DNA from 2 places in the Enterobacter sp. ECC_219_Taxon_10 genome. Region 2 is predicted to be linked to the other one. Evidence: predicted binding sites of a transcription regulator. Region 2 holds the regulator's gene; the other holds the start of a gene.
The links. Region 2 encodes Fur, which represses iron uptake genes when iron is present. Its sites were predicted from a motif close to ATAATAATGAGAACNACTATCAA; they were not measured.

Region 1 (9,910 bases), 1.9 Mb from region 2:
GCCGCCGAAAGTGTACGGCAGGGAAACAGCGTCTGCCGCTCGTTAGAAAAGACCGCCATTTTCCCGCCCATGATGCTGTATATGATTGCCTCGGGTGAAAAAAGTGGTCAGCTCGGCGAGCTCATGCAGCGGGCCACCGAAAACCAGGACGTTCAGTTACAAAATCGCATCGCGATAACGCTGGCCATCTTTGAGCCCGCGCTGATCGTCATAATGGCAATGATTGTTCTGTTTATCGTCGTATCGGTGATGCAACCCATCTTGCAGCTCAACTCGTTAATGAACTAAGGAAAGGCAATGGAAAGAACGTACAGCCATAAACAGCAGGGTTTTACGCTGATGGAACTAATGGTGGTCATCGTGATTCTCGGTGTCCTGGCCAGTCTCGTTGTTCCCAATCTGATGGGCAACAAAGACCGGGCGGATCGACAAAAAGCGGTGAGCGATCTTGTGGCGCTGGAAAGTGCACTGGACATGTACAAGCTCGACAACCATCGCTACCCCACCACCGAACAGGGTCTAAATGCGCTTATCACCGCGCCGACACTCGCGCCCCGTGCGGAAAACTACAGCGCGGGCGGCTATATCCGCCGACTACCAACCGATCCGTGGGGTAACGATTACCTGTTAATTAGCCCGGGGGAGCATGGCGCTATAGACATCAGTTCAACGGGGCCGGACGGTGAAACGGGTACCGCCGATGATATTAACAACTGGGAAATCGATAAGAAGACGCCTTAAGCATGGAGCGGCAAAAAGGATTTACACTGCTGGAGGTAATGCTGGTGGTCGCGATTATCGCCGTCATGGCATCAATTATCGTCTCCTCGCAGAACGCTCGCCTGAGCGAGACTGGAAGGTTGCGGCAAAAAGTGGATGCTTTCCGGCAGATTGTGGAATTTGCCGCCGATGAGGCGTTGCTGGAAAACACCGCCATTGGGATCCGTGTGACACAGGAAGGATGGTTTTACGCGCATCCGAAATACGATCCCCACATGGGCTGGAGATGGGTCGAGATCGAAAAAGCTGATTCATTACATCTCACCGGCCACTGGCTTGATGGTTTTTACATTGAGATCGCACCGGCTTCTGAATACGGACAGCCGCAAATTGTCATTACACCCGACGGCCAGCTGGTACCGTTTACCCTGACGTTCCGGGATAGCGATCGTCGCCGGGTGTTGACGCTCGCCAGCGAGGGTAGCCTTCCGCTGACGCTGACGGTCGCCCAGGAGCAGCCATGAATCCTCGGCAAAGCGGCATGATGCTGCTTGAGGTGTTGCTGGCAATGGTGATTATGGCCACTACTGTCATCGCTCTGCTCAGCAGCATGCAATGGCAACTCACTGCCACCGATACGCTGCGCCAGGAGACGCTGGCGCTGTGGACCGCCGACAATGCACTCATTGAAGCGGGTCCTGCACACGGCCAGGCAGAGCAAAGCGGCTATAACTTCAGCTGGCAAATGACCCAGACCACCGCGGGAGAGCCGCCAATCGGCCGCACTCTGATTGAGGTGACATCACCGGATGGACGCACGCGGCAACTGTATTCATGGACCGTGCCCGAGGCTGCTCAGGAGCCAAAAAAATGAGCAAGGAGACAGGCTTTACGCTGCTGGAAGTTATGCTGGCCATCGCTATTTTCTCCACGTTGAGCTTCCTGGCATCACTCGTTTTCTCACAGGCGACGGAACAGCACCAACGGGCACAGACGGTTGCGGAAAAATTCAACGCGCTACAGCGCACCGAACGGATGCTCAACCGCGATCTGACTCAGTATGTACCGCGTAATAATCGCCAGACCAACCAGCCAATGTTTATCGAGACGGAAGGGATGATCTTTTCGACGCTGGCACCGGATAGCACCGCGCCGTTTGACGTCACGCCCAATCTGGTAACCGTCCACTGGTTTGTGAAAAATGGCGTACTGTATCGCGCCGTACGCCCAACGGCTGATAGCGATAAGCAGATGCCGCCGAGACCGATGCTAAATGACGTATCGCATTTCACCGCCCGCTTCCAGGCCAGTGAAGACGGCGGCACGCTATCTACAATCAGCCTCACGCTTGAGCTACAGGATCAGGAGCAAATCCGCCGCATCTACATTCTGCCGCCCTGGTTCCCGAAAGTGCAGGAAAATAGTCCTCTTATGGAGGCGGCGAAATGAAACGTGAAAAGGGATCGGCACTATTGATAACTCTGCTATTTATGGCGCTAATGGCCGCACTGGCGGCTGATATGACGATAAGCTTCCAGACACAGCTGCAGAGAAGTCGCAGGATTAACGATACGCTGCAGGTCAAATACGCGCTCTTCTACTCGGAGGCGCAGGCGCGTGAAGATCTACAAAAGGCGTTGCAAAGCAAAACCGTTCATGAAGAAAAGCCGGAGCCTGCCGGTAAGCGGATCCTCAGCGACACCACGCAGGTGAACTGGCGTTATGAAGACGCTCAGCATTGCTATAACCTCAATGCGCTGGCCTTAGCTCCGACAGAACCGTTAGCGACCCCACCCTATAGCATCACCGTATTCACCGCACTGCTCGAACAATCAGGAGTAGAGAAAATGCAGGCGAGAGAGATTGTGGACTCGCTGGCCGATGCAATAGACCCAGATACAACACCGCGGCGGTACGGCGCGGAAGACGAGTACTATCAGCAAGAGGCGCTTAAACCATTACCGGCAAACCAGCTGTTTTATCTTCCCAGCGAAGTTCGCAGGGTAAAAGGAATGACGCCGGCACTTTATCAAAAATTGTCTCCATACATTTGCGCCCAGTTTAGCTCAAGCCTTTCTATCAATATTAACCGCCTTAAAGAGGAGGACGCCCCGCTGCTTGCCGCCCTGTTTAGTAATGACCTCACTGTCGAAGATGCCAAAGCATTGCTAAACAAACGTCCCGAGGGGGGCTGGAAAAGCGTGGACGAATTTACCTGGCTGGCACAAAAAGAGTTTAGCGCTGCCAGGCCGCTAGTGGACGTGGTCAAGAAATTACTGACCACCCGCAGCAGCTATTTTCGCATTGTCGCTTCCGCCCAACAGGGCGAACTGAACGCCGGAATGATCACCACACTGCTTTATGACGACAAAAACAGCACGTTTAAGATTTATCAGCGCCAGCTCATTGCGGGCGAGGAAGATTAAAAGGATGTTAACGACCTCTTCTACTTTACTCATTCGTCTTTCCGAAGCGCCGGATGGCCCTCTGGAATGGACGCTGTATGATGAGCAGAGCCGCTGCGAGATACACTCGCTGGAGCCGGGCGCCTCGCTGTCGGGGCTGGCGCGCCAACAGGCAGACCGTCCGACTCACCTCCTCCTTCCGGTACAGAAGGCAACCTTCAGAACGTTAACCGTCCCGACAAGCGGCTACGAGTTGACCGCCCAAAAATTACAGTGGCTGGCGGATGAGACACTGGATGAGGGGCAACCAGTACACCACTGGACGATCCTATGTCACCACAACGAGGAACTCAGGGTCGTGGGTATTGATCTCGCCTGGCTCAAGGCCAGGTTAATGCCTTTTCTTGATGCCGGTTTTAACCTTTGTCACGTGACGCTCGACGCGCTCGCACTGCCTGTGACCGAAGAGGGCTGGACGCTTTGGCGCGATAAAGACGCCTGGCTGGTCAGAACACACGAAGGGCGTGCCTGTCGGCTGTCCGACATTTGGCTTGAACATTTGCTTGCTCACTATCGACCCACGCGGCTGTTGTGTTATGGCCAACTTACGAATATCGGTCATGACGATAGCGTACACGCGCTGCAGCCGCTGCTTGCCCTGTATCCTCAAGCCCACACAGTCAACCTGCTGCACGGGCGCGTTACCGATGGCGACAAGGCGAGACTTCTCATGGGCCGCCTGAAAAAAGTGGCCGTCGGTTGCGTGTTGCTGGCCGCTGGTGTTGCGCTCCTTACCCAGGCGGGACTTTACTGGCAACTCCATACTCTTGAACAGCAATTGAAAAACCGACAGCAGGCGCTGTGGCAAAGCTACATACCCGACAACCCGCACCGAAACAACATGAAGGCCTTTCTCCCGTCGCAGTTGCAACGCACCTTTCCCGCACCGCTCCCGATTCTGCAGCGGTTACATGAGGGTATGTCGACGTTTCCGACGTTATCGCTTGAGGGCGTGGACTACGATCGCAAACAAGGTTTGCTACGGATTTTGCTTTTTGCCCCTGATGAGGCCACCGTCAAACAATTTATTGCCGCTGACGCGTCAGGACTATCGCTGCGAATTGAAAAACATCAACAAGGATTGTGGACGCTACGCAATGATTAATCGCTTAAAGAACTGGCTATCACAGAAAAACGGAAACGAACGAGTACTGTACGTGGCGTTAATCGTCCTTACTCCTTTCATCCTGTACAGCTTCGGCCTCTATCTTCCGCTGTCTCGCGCCGTCGACACGCTGCAACTACGTTGTCAAAAGCTGAAGCGCGACACGGATTGGCTGGAGAAACAGGCCTCCGGACGGGGTCTACTGCCTATACGCAATGGGGCTAAAACCTTAGTAAATGCAGTCGTTGCCGATGCAAAACAGGCAGGCCTCACGGTGAAGATTAGTCAGAAGGATGAAACGCTGGAGGTCACCGCTGCGGCGATCGACGTGGAGGCGTTTATGTCATGGCTGTGGCAGCTGCAACTTGAAAAGGGGCTTCCCATCGATACGCTGGAATTTCACGCCAGTAAGCAAGGTGACAGCAGCATTATCCTCACGCGTATGACGCTTCCGCTGGGCACCCGAGGAAAATAAGATGCAATTGATACTGTTTCTGGCAATCGGACTGACTGCAGGTAGCCTGATGGGGCGCGTCGTTGACCGGTTGCCAATGATCGTGCAACGCGACCTCAGGGATCATGTGGGTAAAACGCGGCTTACGCTGTGGTCGCCGGGCTCACACTGCAGCCATTGCAATAATGTGGTGAAACGGGGGGACACCCTCCCATTGCTAAGCTGGCTACTACTGAGAGGGCGCTGCCGATACTGCCGCGGCATAATTCCTTTTCGATATCTGATGTTTGAGGCGCTGTGCCTGCTGGCATCGATCTACAGCGTTTATCAGCACCCCACCTCACCTGTCTTAGCGTTGGCGATTTTTCTCTATTTCTGGTTTGCGCTGACCCTGAGCGTGATCGATTACCGTTACTATTTGCTCCCTGACACGCTCACCCTACCGCTCCTGTGGCTTGGCCTGCTGTTTAATCTCCACAGTGGCGTGGTGACCTGCGAGGATGCGGTCACGGGTGCTGCGGCTGGCTATCTTTTTCTATGGGCACTTTACTGGCTGGTCTGGCTTCTGCGCCATAAAGAGGGACTGGGGTTCGGAGATTTCAAGTTGCTTGCGGCAGCAGGTGCCTGGACAGGCTGGCAGAGCTTACCGGTCATCCTGCTGGCGGCGTCGCTAATCGGCGTCATCTGGGGTCTGGTGCTAATGGTGAAAAAGCCGCACGTTTCGCCAGTGATTCCTTTCGGACCAGCGTTGGCGGCGAGCGGCTTCGGCTATTTTTACTGGTTTATAACCTGAGCACCTTAAGACGGTGTTATTCCTCTTCGCGGATTTGCGCCAGTAAATAATTCTGGATACCGAGTTTATCGATAAGATCGAGTTCGGTCTCCAGCCAGTCTATGTGACCTTCCTCGTCTGCCAGAATTTCGATCATCATATCGCGGCTCACATAGTCATGAACGCTGTCCGCGTAGGCAATGGCTTCACGAAGGTCTTTAGCACCTTCAAGTTCCAGCCTGAGGTCAGAACGCAGCATCTCCTCGACATCTTCACCGATGCCCAGCTTGCCGAGATCCTGCAGGTTAGGAATACCTTCAAGAAATAAAATACGCTCGATATATTTATCAGCGTGTTTCATCTCATCTATAGATTCATGGTACTCAACGTCATTCAGACGTGTAAGACCCCAGTTTTTGAACATTCTTGCATGGAGAAAATACTGGTTGATTGCGACAAGCTCATTTCCCAATAATTTATTGAGATAACTTATGATTTTAACATCACCTTTCATTATATAGTCCCTCCGCTTCCACTCATTGAAGCGTAGATCGGGCTACGGGGATGTCAAAAAAAAGATGGGCGCTTACGCGATCTCTTTGTATTCCGGGATCTGCATCAGTTCGTCCTGCATAATCTCACGCGCTGCGCGAACGCATTTACCGCATTGATTTCCCACCGGAACAAACTTGCGAAGCTGCTGGAATGACTGTGGCTGAAACTGGCGAACGGCCTGACGTATTTTTTTGTCGCTTACACCATTACATAAACAAACGTACATAGAGACTCCCGTTCAAAATATGCGCAAAGTGTAAGTGAGAATGGTTATGATTACAATAGCACAAGCGCCGGAATACGGGGCGGGAGCGGACAAATAATGCGAATTTTTATGACAGTGACTTTACGGTAGAAAACAAAAAAGGACGCCGAAGCGTCCTTTTTTTATTCAGGGATAATTAATTAGCCCAGAACTTTAGCAACAACGCCCGCGCCAACGGTACGGCCGCCTTCACGGATTGCGAAACGCAGACCGTCGTCCATCGCGATTGGGTGGATCAGAGTCACAACCATCTTGATGTTGTCGCCTGGCATTACCATCTCTACGCCTTCTGGCAGTTCGATGGTACCGGTCACGTCAGTTGTACGGAAGTAGAACTGTGGACGGTAGCCTTTGAAGAACGGAGTATGACGGCCGCCTTCGTCTTTGGACAGGATGTACACTTCAGATTCGAACTTGGTGTGTGGCTTGATTGAGCCTGGCTTCGCCAGAACCTGACCACGTTCGATTTCTTCACGCTTGATACCACGCAGCAGAACACCAACGTTCTCACCGGCACGGCCTTCGTCCAGCAGTTTGCGGAACATTTCAACGCCAGTACAGGTAGACTTCGCAGTCTCTTTGATACCAACGATTTCAACTTCTTCACCAACTTTGATGATACCGCGCTCTACACGACCGGTAACAACGGTACCACGACCGGAGATGGAGAATACGTCTTCGATTGGCAGCAGGAATGGCTTGTCAATCGCACGCTCTGGTTCTGGGATGTAAGAATCCAGGAAGCCAGCCAGTTCGATGATTTTCGCTTCCCACTCTGCTTCGCCTTCCAGCGCTTTCAGCGCGGAACCACGAACGATTGGGGTGTCGTCGCCTGGGAAATCGTACTGAGACAGCAGTTCACGAACTTCCATCTCTACCAGTTCCAGCAGCTCTTCGTCATCAACCATGTCGCATTTGTTCAGGAACACGATGATGAAAGGAACGCCTACCTGACGACCCAGCAGGATGTGCTCACGGGTCTGAGGCATTGGGCCGTCAGTCGCAGCAACAACCAGGATCGCGCCGTCCATCTGCGCAGCACCGGTGATCATGTTTTTAACATAGTCGGCGTGGCCTGGGCAGTCTACGTGTGCGTAGTGGCGAGTCGGGGTGTCGTATTCAACGTGAGAAGTGTTGATGGTGATACCACGAGCTTTTTCTTCTGGCGCGTTATCGATCTGGTCGAATGCACGAGCAGAACCACCGTAGGTTTTAGCCAGAACGGTAGTGATTGCAGCGGTCAGGGTAGTTTTACCATGGTCAACGTGGCCGATAGTACCAACGTTGACGTGCGGTTTTGTACGTTCAAATTTTTCTTTAGACACGGCTATATTCCTTACTATAGTGCTCTCCCCTCTGGAGAGAGCACGGGACTTAGGTTTTAATCCTGTGGATTACTTACCACGGGCTTCAATAACGGCCTGAGCAACGTTGTTAGGCGCATCATCATACTTCAGGAATTCCATGGTGTATGATGCACGACCTTTGGTCAGAGAACGCAGCTGAGTTGCATATCCGAACATTTCGGACAGCGGAACTTCAGCGTGGATCTTAACGCCAGTTACTTCGGATTCCTGACCACGCAGCATACCGCGACGACGGCTCAAGTCACCGATAACGTCACCGGTGTTCTCTTCAGGAGTTTCTACTTCAACCTTCATGATTGGCTCAAGCAGAACTGGTTTTGCTTTCTTAAAGCCTTCTTTAAAGGCAATAGACGCAGCCAGTTTAAACGCCAGTTCAGAGGAGTCAACGTCGTGGTAAGAACCGAAGTGCAGACGGATACCCATGTCAACAACCGGATAGCCAGCCAGAGGGCCCGCTTTCAGCTGTTCCTGGATGCCTTTATCAACGGCTGGGATGTATTCGCCAGGAATTACACCACCTTTGATGTCGTTGATGAACTCGTAACCTTTCGGGTTAGAGCCCGGCTCCAGTGGGTACATGTCGATCACAACGTGACCGTACTGACCGCGACCACCAGACTGCTTAGCGTGTTTACCTTCAATATCGGTAACTTTCGCGCGAATCGCTTCGCGGTAAGCAACCTGAGGTTTACCCACGTTCGCTTCAACGTTGAATTCACGCTTCATACGGTCAACGATGATGTCCAGGTGCAGTTCACCCATACCAGCGATGATGGTCTGGTTAGATTCTTCATCAGTCCATACGCGGAATGATGGGTCTTCTTTCGCCAGACGGCCCAGAGCCAGACCCATTTTTTCCTGGTCAGCTTTGGTTTTTGGTTCAACTGCGATGGAGATTACCGGCTCAGGGAATTCCATACGCTCCAGAATGATCGGGTGATCCGGGTCACACAGGGTGTCACCAGTGGTCACGTCTTTCAGACCGATAGCTGCAGCGATGTCGCCCGCACGAACTTCTTTGATCTCTTCACGTTTGTTAGCGTGCATCTGTACGATACGGCCAAAACGTTCACGCGCCGCTTTCACGGAGTTCAGGATGGTGTCACCGGAGTTAACCACACCAGAGTAAACGCGGAAGAAGGTCAGGTTACCCACGAATGGGTCGGTAGCAATTTTGAACGCCAGTGCAGAGAACGGCTCGTCATCACTTGCGTGACGCTCAGCCGGAGTATCTTTACCGTCGTCCAGGATGCCGTTGATCGCAGGAACGTCAACCGGGGATGGCAGGTAGTCAACTACCGCATCCAGCATCGCCTGAACACCTTTGTTCTTGAACGCAGAACCACAGGTTACCAGGATGATTTCGTTGTTCAGAACGCGCTGACGCAGAGCTTTTTTGATCTCTTCTTCAGACAGTTCTTCACCACCCAGGTATTTCTCCATCAGCTCTTCAGAAGCTTCAGCAGCGGATTCGATCAGGTTCTGGTGCCATTCGTCAGCCAGGTCCTGCATCTCAGCCGGGATATCTTCGTATTCGAAGGTAACGCCCTGGTCTGCATCGTTCCAGTTGATGGCTTTCATTTTCACCAGGTCGATAACGCCGGTGAAGCCTTCTTCAGCACCAATTGCCAGCTGCAGCGGAACAGGGTTCGCGCCCAGACGGGTTTTGATCTGGCCAACAACTTTCAGGAAGTTAGCACCCATACGGTCCATTTTGTTAACGAACGCGATGCGTGGAACTTTATATTTGTTCGCCTGACGCCATACGGTTTCAGACTGTGGCTGAACACCACCAACTGCGCAATAAACCATTACCGCGCCGTCAAGAACACGCATGGAACGTTCTACTTCGATGGTGAAGTCAACGTGGCCCGGGGTGTCGATGATGTTTACGCGATGCGGTTCGTACTGCTTAGCCATACCTGACCAGAATGCAGTAGTCGCTGCGGAGGTGATGGTAATACCACGCTCCTGCTCCTGTTCCATCCAGTCCATGGTGGCTGCGCCGTCATGAACTTCACCGATTTTATGGTTTACACCGGTGTAGAACAGAATACGTTCGGTAGTAGTGGTCTTACCGGCGTCGATGTGCGCACTGATACCGATGTTGCGGTAGCGTGCGATGGGTGTTGTACGAGCCATTTGATTCCTCGTTTGTTTCTTTAGGCGTTCAGTTAAGTTACCCAGAGCGGGCGGCTTCTCTGAAG
Region 2 (9,910 bases):
GTCTCCGTTTATCGTGATGCGTGACCCGGTGCTGTACCGCATTAAATTTGCGGAACACCACCAGACCGGCAACAAGTGGTGCATCTACCCGATGTACGACTTCACCCACTGCATTAGCGATGCGCTGGAAGGCATTACGCACTCCCTGTGTACGCTGGAGTTCCAGGACAACCGTCGTCTGTACGACTGGGTGCTGGATAACATCACCATTCCTGTGCATCCGCGTCAGTACGAGTTCTCTCGTCTGAATCTGGAATACACCGTGATGTCCAAGCGTAAGCTGAACCTGCTGGTAACAGACAAGCACGTTGAGGGTTGGGACGATCCGCGTATGCCAACCATCTCTGGTCTGCGCCGTCGTGGTTACACTGCCGCCTCTATTCGTGAGTTCTGCAAACGTATTGGCGTGACCAAGCAGGACAACACCATCGAAATGGCGTCTCTGGAATCCTGCATTCGTGAAGATCTCAACGAAAACGCCCCGCGCGCGATGGCCGTTATCGATCCGGTGAAACTGATTATCGAAAACTACCCGCAGGGTGGAAGCGAGCTGGTCTCCATGCCTAACCATCCGAACAAACCGGAAATGGGAAGCCGCGACGTGCCGTTCAGCGGTGAAATCTGGATCGATCGTGCTGACTTCCGTGAAGAAGCCAATAAGCAGTACAAACGTCTGGTGCTGGGTAAAGAAGTGCGTCTGCGTAACGCCTACGTCATCAAAGCCGAGCGCGTAGAGAAAGATGCAGAAGGCAACATCACCACCATCTTCTGTTCGTACGATGCAGAGACGCTGAGCAAAGATCCGGCAGATGGCCGCAAGGTGAAAGGCGTGATCCACTGGGTGAGCGCTTCCCACGCGCTGCCGGTAGAAATTCGTCTGTACGATCGTCTGTTTAGCGTCCCTAACCCGGGTGCAGCTGAAGACTTCCTGGCGACTATCAACCCGGAATCTTTGGTGATCAAACAGGGTTACGCGGAGCCGTCGCTGAAAGCGGCTGAAGCGGGCAAAGCATTCCAGTTTGAACGTGAAGGTTACTTCTGCCTGGACAGCCGTTACAGTACGGCAGAAAAGCCGGTATTTAACCGTACCGTAGGTTTGCGTGATACCTGGACGAAGATCGGCGAATAATAACGCTGCACTGGTCAATGAGAAACAAACGCCGCTTATAGCGGCGTTTTTTTATTTAATGATCATATCGTTAAAGTAGACCCGTAATTAGGCCAACTAAAATTTTTGGTCAACGTGGTGCTACTTATTTTTCTAAAAAAAGTTTGTCTTTATGATAAAAAAGAGAATAAGAACAAATACGTGTTTTTTTACGGTCTAATACGCTGAAATTACCTGTTTTAGCCCCGCCACACCTCGCATCCGGCTAAATGTTACAAAGCACTACCAATTATGTGCACTTCGTCATAATCCTGACTTTTGCCCACTGAAAAGCATTGATAATTCGCGTCGCGAAAAATAACCTAAAGACGGTAGTTAATTCGAGGGTATTTATAACTACCCCTGACCATTTGGTCTTTTATATTTTCGCCGTTTAAGGCGTTTTAATTCGTCAAAGAGGAATAATCTATGCGTACGTTCAGTGGCAAACGTAATGCGCTGGCGCTGGCTATTGCCGGTGTGACAGCAATGTCGGGCCTGGTGGTGACACCAGAGGCGAAAGCAGCAGGTTTCATCGAAGATTCTACCCTCACTGGCGGTATTTATTACTGGCAGCGTGAACGTGACCGTAAAGATGTCACAGAAGATAAATACAAAACCAACCTCTCTCACTCCACCTGGAACGCCAACCTGGACTTCCAGTCAGGCTATGCCGCTGATATGTTCGGTCTGGATATTGCTGCATTTACCGCAATCGAAATGGCGGAAAACGGCGACAGCGGCCACCCGAACGAAATTGCCTTCTCCTCCAGCAATAAAGCCTATGACGAAGACTGGTCCGGAGATAAAAGCGGTATCAGCCTTTATAAGGCTGCAGCGAAATTTAAATACGGCCCGGTCTGGGCGCGCGGGGGGTATATTCAGCCAACCGGCCAGACGCTGTTAGCGCCGCACTGGAGCTTTATGCCTGGTACCTATCAGGGTGCAGAAGCCGGGGCTAACTTTGACTACGGTGACGCAGGTGCGTTGAGCTTCTCCTATATGTGGACCAACGAGTACAAAGCGCCGTGGCACATCGAAATGGATAAGTTCTACCAGAACGATAAGAAAACCAAAGTCGATTACCTCCACTCGCTGGGCGCGAAGTACGACTTTAAAAACGATCTGGTTCTGGAAGCCGCATTTGGTCAGGCGGAAGGCTATATCGATCAGTATTTTGCTAAAGCCAGCTACAAATTTGATATCGCCGGTAGCCCGCTGAGCACCAGCTACCAGTTCTACGGTACGCGCGATAAGGTCAGCGATGGCAGCGTAAATGACATTTATAACGGCACCGCGTGGCTTCAGGCGCTGACCTTCGGCTACAAAGTCGGTCAGGTTGATTTGCGTCTGGAAGGGACATGGGTGAAGGCGGAAGGGCAGCAGGGCTACTTCCTGCAGCGTATGACCCCGACCTATGCATCATCCAACGGTCGTCTGGATATCTGGTGGGATAACCGCTCCGACTTCAACGCCGACGGCGAGAAAGCGGTCTTCTTCGGCGCCATGTATGACCTGAAAAACTGGAACCTGCCTGGCTGGGCGGTGGGGGCTTCTTACGCATACGCCTGGGACGCAAAACCAGCAGACATGGCGACGCCGGATGCCTACTACGATCCTAACTATCGCCTGAAAGAGTCCTCCTACAGCCTGGATGCTATCTATACCCTGCAGGATGGCCGCGCGAAAGGCACGATGTTCAAGCTGCACTTCACCCAGTATGACAACCACTCCGATATTCCAAGCTATGCGGGCGGTTACGGCAACATCTTCCAGGATGAACGTGACGTCAAATTCATGGTTATCGCCCCATTCACCATCTTCTGATGAGCACACCGGCGGGCTGAGTCCCGCCGGTCTGGAGACTGCACATGATGAAAAAAATCGTAATCGTCGCGTTGCTGGCATCAGGGCTGGTGGCGTGCGCTCAGACTCAGGCGCCAAAAGAGGATTCCCGTCTGAAGGAGGCGTATAGCGCCTGTATTAATACCGCGGAAGGATCGCCGGAGAAAATCGAAGCCTGTCGGAGCGTGCTGAATGTGTTGAAGAAAGAGAAAGCGCATGAGCAGTTCGCGACGCAGGAGAACGTTCGGGTGATGGATTATCAGGCCTGTATTCAGGCGCGTAAAACCGGTAACGATCAGGAAGTGGCGAAGCGTTGCGATAAGATCTGGAACGAGATACGCAATAACAATAAATAAGTTGCTTTACGCCCGGTGGCACTTTGCTTACCGGGCTTTTTTGACGCAAAAAAAAGCCAACCTCGCGGCTGGCTCAGAGTATGAACGCTAACTTATTTTGTGTCGTGAGCGTGTTCATTCTCGCGGCAATCCCCTTCAGCGCAGTGACCGTATAGGTACAGGCTGTGGTTGGTCAGGCGAATGCCGTGACGAGCTGCGATTTCACGCTGACGCGCTTCGATGGAATCATCGCTAAATTCAATGACCTTGCCGCAATCGAGGCAGATCAGGTGATCGTGGTGATGCTGCTGGGTCAGTTCGAATACAGATTTACCGCCTTCGAAATTATGACGGGTAACAATGCCCGCGTCATCAAACTGGTTCAGCACGCGATAAACGGTGGCCAGCCCAATCTCTTCACCCATGTCGATAAGACGTTTATAAAGGTCTTCCGCACTGACATGGTGATTGTCTGGACCCTGAAGCACTTCGAGGATTTTTAATCGAGGAAGCGTTACTTTCAGGCCAGCCTTCTTTAATGCGGTATTGTTGTCAGTCATGCGGAATCTGTCCTGTTGCTAAACGATTCACTTCTGAAGGAAGTGACAGAAAATGCACCTGGGTTAATGCGTCTCATTATAGAACTGCCATGCCTAAATGAAAACTGCAAGTCTCAGGCAAAATATGCTTATAAAAACGTGGTATCACCAACAAACTTGCTCAATGGAAACCACATTTTGCCAGGGAGACATTGTACAGGTCTGGGCGAAAAAGTTAAAAGTTTGTAGCAATTAATTTAATCGGTTTTACCTGGAAAACGGGCGCAACCTGCGTTGCGCCGTAGAAAAAATCAGGCGTTGAGAATATCGTCCAGGTGGAGTTCTTCACGGATCTGCTTAACCCACTTCTCTACACGCTCTGCCGTAAGCTCAGGCTGACGGTCTTCGTCAATGGCCAGACCGACAAAATGATCGTCATCGGCCAAGCCTTTAGAGGCTTCGAAGTGGTAACCGGCAGTCGGCCAGTGACCAACAATAACCGCGCCATTCGGCTCAATGATGTCGCGAATCGTCCCCAGCGCGTCACAGAAGTACTCGGCATAGTCTTCCTGATCGCCACAGCCAAACAGTGCGACCAGCTTCCCGTTGAAGTCCACCTCTTCCAGCGTCGGGAAGAAATCGTCCCAGTCGCACTGGGCTTCACCGTAGTACCAGGTTGGAATACCCAGCAGCAGAATGTCATAGCCCTCGAGATCTTCTTTGCTGCTCTTGGCGATGTCATGCACATCAGCAACGTCTTTACCGAGCTGTTTCTGAATGTTTTTTGCGATATTTTCGGTATTGCCGGTATCACTGCCGAAGAAAATGCCGATGATTGCCATGAGTAAAATAACCTCTTGAAACTTAATGGTATGGTGGCGCAATTCGGCCACGGATAAGGGCAATAATAGCAGAACTGGCAACCCTGCGGAAACCGCTATCGCGCAGGACTGCACTCTGTGCTACATGAAAAGGGCGATAAAGAGGTTTTTCAGACTTATGCCTGGCTGCGAAGCGTCTCAAGCTGAGCGATGAGCATCTCTTCAATAAGCTCGCTGCGGCTGATATTACGCGCCTCGGCCAGCTCGTTAAGCGCATCGACAGCGTCAGCGTTGAGCTTCAGTTCGACACGCTTAAGCCCACGATTTTTATCGCGTTTAAGCTGATTGCGTTTATTGATACGCAGCTGTTCATCGCGCGAAAGCGGATTCGTTTTCGGTCGTCCCGGTCGACGCTCATTCGCGAACAGATCTAGTGTCGTACGGTCCGTTTGTTCTTTGGCCATGATTCTGAGACTTCGGGGGAAACACGCCGCCCTGCTAAAGCCCGGGCGATAAGCGCGCCATCATACATCACCAAAAACGGCACGCCAACGACTGGAAGCCTGTCATCTTCCAGTCGCTCTCTTTTTAATCAATTTGCAGTATCAGCGAGATAGCGGCGGATAGCGCGCAGTACAGCGTCAGGTTTTTCGGCGTGAACCCAGTGCCCGGCCCCGGCAATCACGTGGGCGCGCGCCTGCGGGAACTGTGCCAGCAGCGTGTCGCGGTAAGCGTCGGTAATATAAGGAGAGTGGCCGCCGCGAATAAAGAGAGCAGGGTGCGGCCAGGCGGGGACGGTTTCCCAGCCCACGATGTTGTTGTACTGGTCCCACAGCACCGGCACGTTAAAACGCCATTGCCCGTCAACAAACGACTTCAAAAGGAACTGCACCACGCCTTCTTCATCAAGATGCTCACGCATAACCGTTGCCGCCTGCTGACGTGTGGAAACGCCAGCTGCCGTTACAGCATTAATTGCTGCGAAAATCTCATCATGACGTCGAACGTCGTAGTCCACAGGGGCAACATCAATGACCACAAGCCCGGAAATGCGTTCTGGCGCCAGCGCGGTGAGCGCCATAACCGCTTTACCGCCCATTGAATGCCCGATGAGGGTCACCTTCTGCAGATTGTGCGCATCAAGCGTATCCAGCAGGTCCTGCGCCATTGCCGCATAGGTCATTACGTCTGAGCGGCCGGAAAGCCCGTGATTGCGCATATCAACCTGTAGAATATCGTGATCGCTGACCAAATCGCGGGCCAGCACGCCCAGGTTATCCAGGCTGCCAAAAAGTCCATGAACCAGCACGATGGGGGAATTATTGTTCGGCGATTGTGCAGTTTGCGCTCGGGTATTCAATTTCATGGCAAAGTTCTTTTTTTACGTATGTCAGGTTAGGGTATCATGTTGACCATTCTGCCGCCCGGCTGCAAGGTTCCAGTTTAATCTGACTTTTGCCGCCAACCTGGTTTGACGCTATCCGCTGTTGGGATTTGACCTTATAATCCCAATGACTTGTATTCAGATAAGATATCGCACTGGATTAAGATGAAAACAATCGAAGTTGATGACGAACTCTATCAGTATATTGCCAGCCAGACGCGGCATATCGGGGAGAGCGCGTCCGACATTTTACGGCGCATGCTTAAAATTTCCGCCGCTTCACAGCCTGCCACCCCAGTTACCAAAGATGTCGTGTCTCAGCCGAGCGTTGCTGCACAGGCAAAACCTGCCGTGACGCCGGTAAAAGATAAAGTGCGCGCGATGCGTGAGCTGCTGCTCTCCGACGAATATGCGGAGCAGAAAAAGGCGGTCAACCGTTTTATGCTGGTGCTGTCTACACTTTACGCCCTGGATAACAAAGCGTTTGCTGAAGCGACCGAGTCGCTGCACGGCCGTACCCGCGTCTATTTCGCGGGCGACGAGCAGACGCTGCTGCAAAATGGCAATCAAACCAAACCTAAACATGTCCCTGGCACCCCGTACTGGGTGATCACCAATACCAATACGGGCCGCAAGTGCAGCATGATTGAACACATCATGCAGTCCATGCAGTTCCCGGCGGAATTGATTGAAAAGGTTTGCGGTACAATTTAACCCTTGCATCATAAGGACCCGGTAATGGCAAATCACAGCCGTGCAGGCCAACCTGCACAACAAAGCGATTTGATTAACGTCGCTCAGCTGACCGCGCAGTATTACGTGCTGAAACCGGTCGTGGGCAACGCAGAACACGCAGTGAAGTTTGGTACATCTGGTCACCGCGGCAGCGCGGCGCGCCACAGCTTTAACGAACCGCATATTCTGGCCATTGCTCAGGCCATTGCGGAAGAGCGCGCCAAAAACGGCGTTACCGGTCCGTGCTACGTGGGCAAAGATACCCATGCGCTGTCTGAACCGGCGTTCATTTCCGTGCTGGAAGTGCTGGCGGCAAACGGCGTTGACGTGATTGTGCAGGAGAACAACGGCTTCACCCCAACGCCAGCGGTATCAAACGCAATCCTTGTGCACAACAAAAAAGGTGGCGCACTGGCAGACGGGATCGTTATCACGCCATCCCACAACCCGCCGGAAGACGGTGGTATCAAATACAACCCACCTAACGGCGGCCCGGCTGACACCAACGTCACCAAAGTGGTGGAAGATCGTGCAAACGCGCTGCTGGCCGACGGCCTGAAAGGCGTTAAACGTATTTCTCTTGATGAAGCGATGGCCTCCGGCCACGTGAAAGAGCAGGATCTGGTTCAGCCGTTCGTGGAAGGGCTGGCGGATATCGTCGATATGGCGGCGATTCAGAAAGCCGGCCTGAAGCTGGGCGTGGATCCGCTGGGCGGCTCCGGTATTGAGTACTGGAAGCGCATCGCCGAGCACTACAAGCTGGATCTGACCATCGTGAACGATCACGTTGATCAGACCTTCCGCTTCATGCACCTGGACAAAGACGGCGCGATCCGTATGGACTGCTCCTCCGAGTGCGCGATGGCGGGCCTGCTGGCGCTGCGCGACAAGTTCGATCTGGCATTTGCTAACGACCCGGATTATGACCGTCACGGCATCGTCACCCCTGCCGGGCTGATGAACCCGAACCACTACCTGGCTGTTGCGATCAACTACTTGTTCCAGCACCGCCCGCAGTGGGGCAAAGAGGTGGCTGTCGGTAAAACGCTGGTCTCTTCTGCGATGATCGACCGCGTGGTGGACGCGCTGGGCCGCAAGCTGGTGGAAGTGCCGGTGGGCTTCAAGTGGTTCGTTGACGGTCTGCACGACGGCAGCTTTGGCTTCGGCGGCGAAGAGAGCGCGGGCGCGTCCTTCCTGCGCTTCGACGGCACCCCGTGGTCAACCGATAAAGACGGCATCATCATGTGCCTGCTGGCTGCGGAAATCACCGCGGTTACCGGTAAAAACCCGCAGGAACACTACAACGAGCTGGCGGCACGCTTTGGTGCGCCAAGCTATAACCGTATCCAGGCTGGCGCGACCTCTGCGCAGAAAGCTGCATTGTCCAAACTCTCCCCAGAGATGGTCAGCGCAAGTACCCTGGCAGGCGATCCGATCACTGCCCGTCTGACGGCGGCACCGGGTAACGGTGCGTCTATCGGTGGACTGAAAGTGATGACCGAAAATGGCTGGTTCGCCGCGCGTCCGTCCGGTACGGAAGATGCGTACAAAATCTATTGCGAAAGCTTCCTCGGCGCTGAGCACCGCCAGCAGATTGAGAAAGAAGCGGTAGAGATTGTCAGCGAAGTGCTGAAAAACGCGTAAGTGCGGTTCTGGTGCGGGCTGATGCCTCCACCCCGGCCCTCTCCCAAAGGGAGAGGGAGAAAAAGGCCCGGTAAGCGCTAGCGCCACCGGGCTTTTTTTTAACTATGCTTATTCTTCAATTCAAATCTCGGTGACACCAGACCGTACAGCGTCCAGCCCATAAAGGTCACCATCGCGCCATACAGCATCGCTTCCTGGCCGGATGAGTAGAGCGCATAGAAGCTGTAGATTGCCCCAATCAGCGCCACAATATTCGCCGCACGCGCTTTGCGTGGATCAACTTTCGCCACCTTCTGAATGATCGCCAGCGCCGCCATCGACAGAATATACGGAATGATATTCGTCACCACCGCCAGGTTGACCAGCACGTTAAACTGGCTGTTCAGGGACGGGCTAATGGTCATCAGCGACAATCCGCTCTGGAAGATGACAATTGCCAGCATACCCTGCACCGGCGCGTCGGCTTTGGTCACGCGGGAGAAGATTTTTGGGAAGTAACCTTCATCAGCCGAGGATTTAAACACCTGCGCGATGGTGAACTGCCAGCCGAGTAGCGAGCCGCAGCAGGACATCACCATCAGACCCATGATCACTTTCCCGACTTCCGGGGTGAACATCTGGGCAAAGGCCAGCCCGAACGGCGCCGTGGAGTTAGCCAGATCCATGTTTGGCACAATCCCGGCAATGACGTTAGTCGAGACGATATAGATCACCGCCGCGCCCAGCGTTCCGCCGAGGACCGCAATCGGCACGTTCTTCTCCGGGTTCTCTACCACTTCTGCGTTCGCACAGGCGGATTCCAGACCCAGGAAGGCCCAGAGCGTCATGGCGATAGACGAGCCCACTGCCGTAAAGAACGGCACGTGGTGCGGATTCCAGGAGTTGGCGTAGAGCGTTGGGCTGAACCAGAACCAGCCGATGATGCACAGGCCGACAACCGGGATAATCACGCCCCAGACGGTGATGCTGGAGAGCTGACCGGTAATGCGCGCGCCACCAAAATTGGCCACGGTGCAGATCCACAGAACCCCGATGGTCGCCAGCCCAATTTGTACCGGGCTGAGCGTCACGCCAAACAACTCCGTGCCGTAGCCGACGGCGGAAATGGCAATCGCCACGTTGGCGATCAGCAGCGATACGCCGTAGGTGTAGTTCGCCATAAAGTTGCCGGACTTACCAAAGGCGTACTCAGCATAGCCGCCCATGCCACCTGACTTGCGGCTGAACATCCCACACTTGGCGAACGCCCACGCCAGCGCCATCGATCCTACGGCGGTAACAAGCCAGGAGATAATCGAAATCGTCCCCACTTCGGCGAGCTTGGTGGGCAGCATAATAATCCCGGAACCCATCATGTTGACCATGGTAAGGATAGTCAGCTGCACCACGCCCATCTTATTGGACTTACTCATAATTTCTCTCCTTTCAGCAGCGCGGGCTGAGCGGCGGATTGTTTGATG

Region 1: the regulator Fur is predicted to act here: its motif matches at 6,332-6,354, upstream of bfd (bacterioferritin-associated ferredoxin).

The regions. Positions count from the first base shown of each region.
Region 1 covers NZ_CM178005.1:4,448,673-4,458,582, forward strand. The annotation lists gene gspF (type II secretion system inner membrane protein GspF) at 1-288, shown strand, start outside; gene gspG (type II secretion system major pseudopilin GspG) at 298-741, shown strand; gene gspH (type II secretion system minor pseudopilin GspH) at 744-1,244, shown strand; gene gspI (type II secretion system minor pseudopilin GspI) at 1,241-1,594, shown strand; gene AC4ICF_RS21260 (PulJ/GspJ family protein) at 1,591-2,169, shown strand; gene gspK (type II secretion system minor pseudopilin GspK) at 2,166-3,146, shown strand; gene gspL (type II secretion system protein GspL) at 3,151-4,290, shown strand; gene AC4ICF_RS21275 (type II secretion system protein M) at 4,283-4,765, shown strand; gene AC4ICF_RS21280 (prepilin peptidase) at 4,767-5,537, shown strand; gene bfr (bacterioferritin) at 5,554-6,030, opposite strand; gene bfd (bacterioferritin-associated ferredoxin) at 6,103-6,297, opposite strand; gene tuf (elongation factor Tu) at 6,477-7,661, opposite strand; gene fusA (elongation factor G) at 7,731-9,845, opposite strand.
Region 2 covers NZ_CM178005.1:1,416,543-1,426,452, forward strand. The annotation lists gene glnS (glutamine--tRNA ligase) at 1-1,129, shown strand, start outside; gene chiP (chitoporin ChiP) at 1,577-2,974, shown strand; gene chiQ (ChiQ/YbfN family lipoprotein) at 3,022-3,348, shown strand; gene fur (ferric iron uptake transcriptional regulator) at 3,441-3,887, opposite strand; gene fldA (flavodoxin FldA) at 4,178-4,708, opposite strand; gene ybfE (LexA regulated protein) at 4,864-5,151, opposite strand; gene ybfF (esterase) at 5,280-6,053, opposite strand; gene seqA (replication initiation negative regulator SeqA) at 6,237-6,785, shown strand; gene pgm (phosphoglucomutase (alpha-D-glucose-1,6-bisphosphate-dependent)) at 6,810-8,450, shown strand; gene potE (putrescine-ornithine antiporter) at 8,549-9,862, opposite strand; gene speF (ornithine decarboxylase SpeF) at 9,859-9,910, opposite strand, start outside.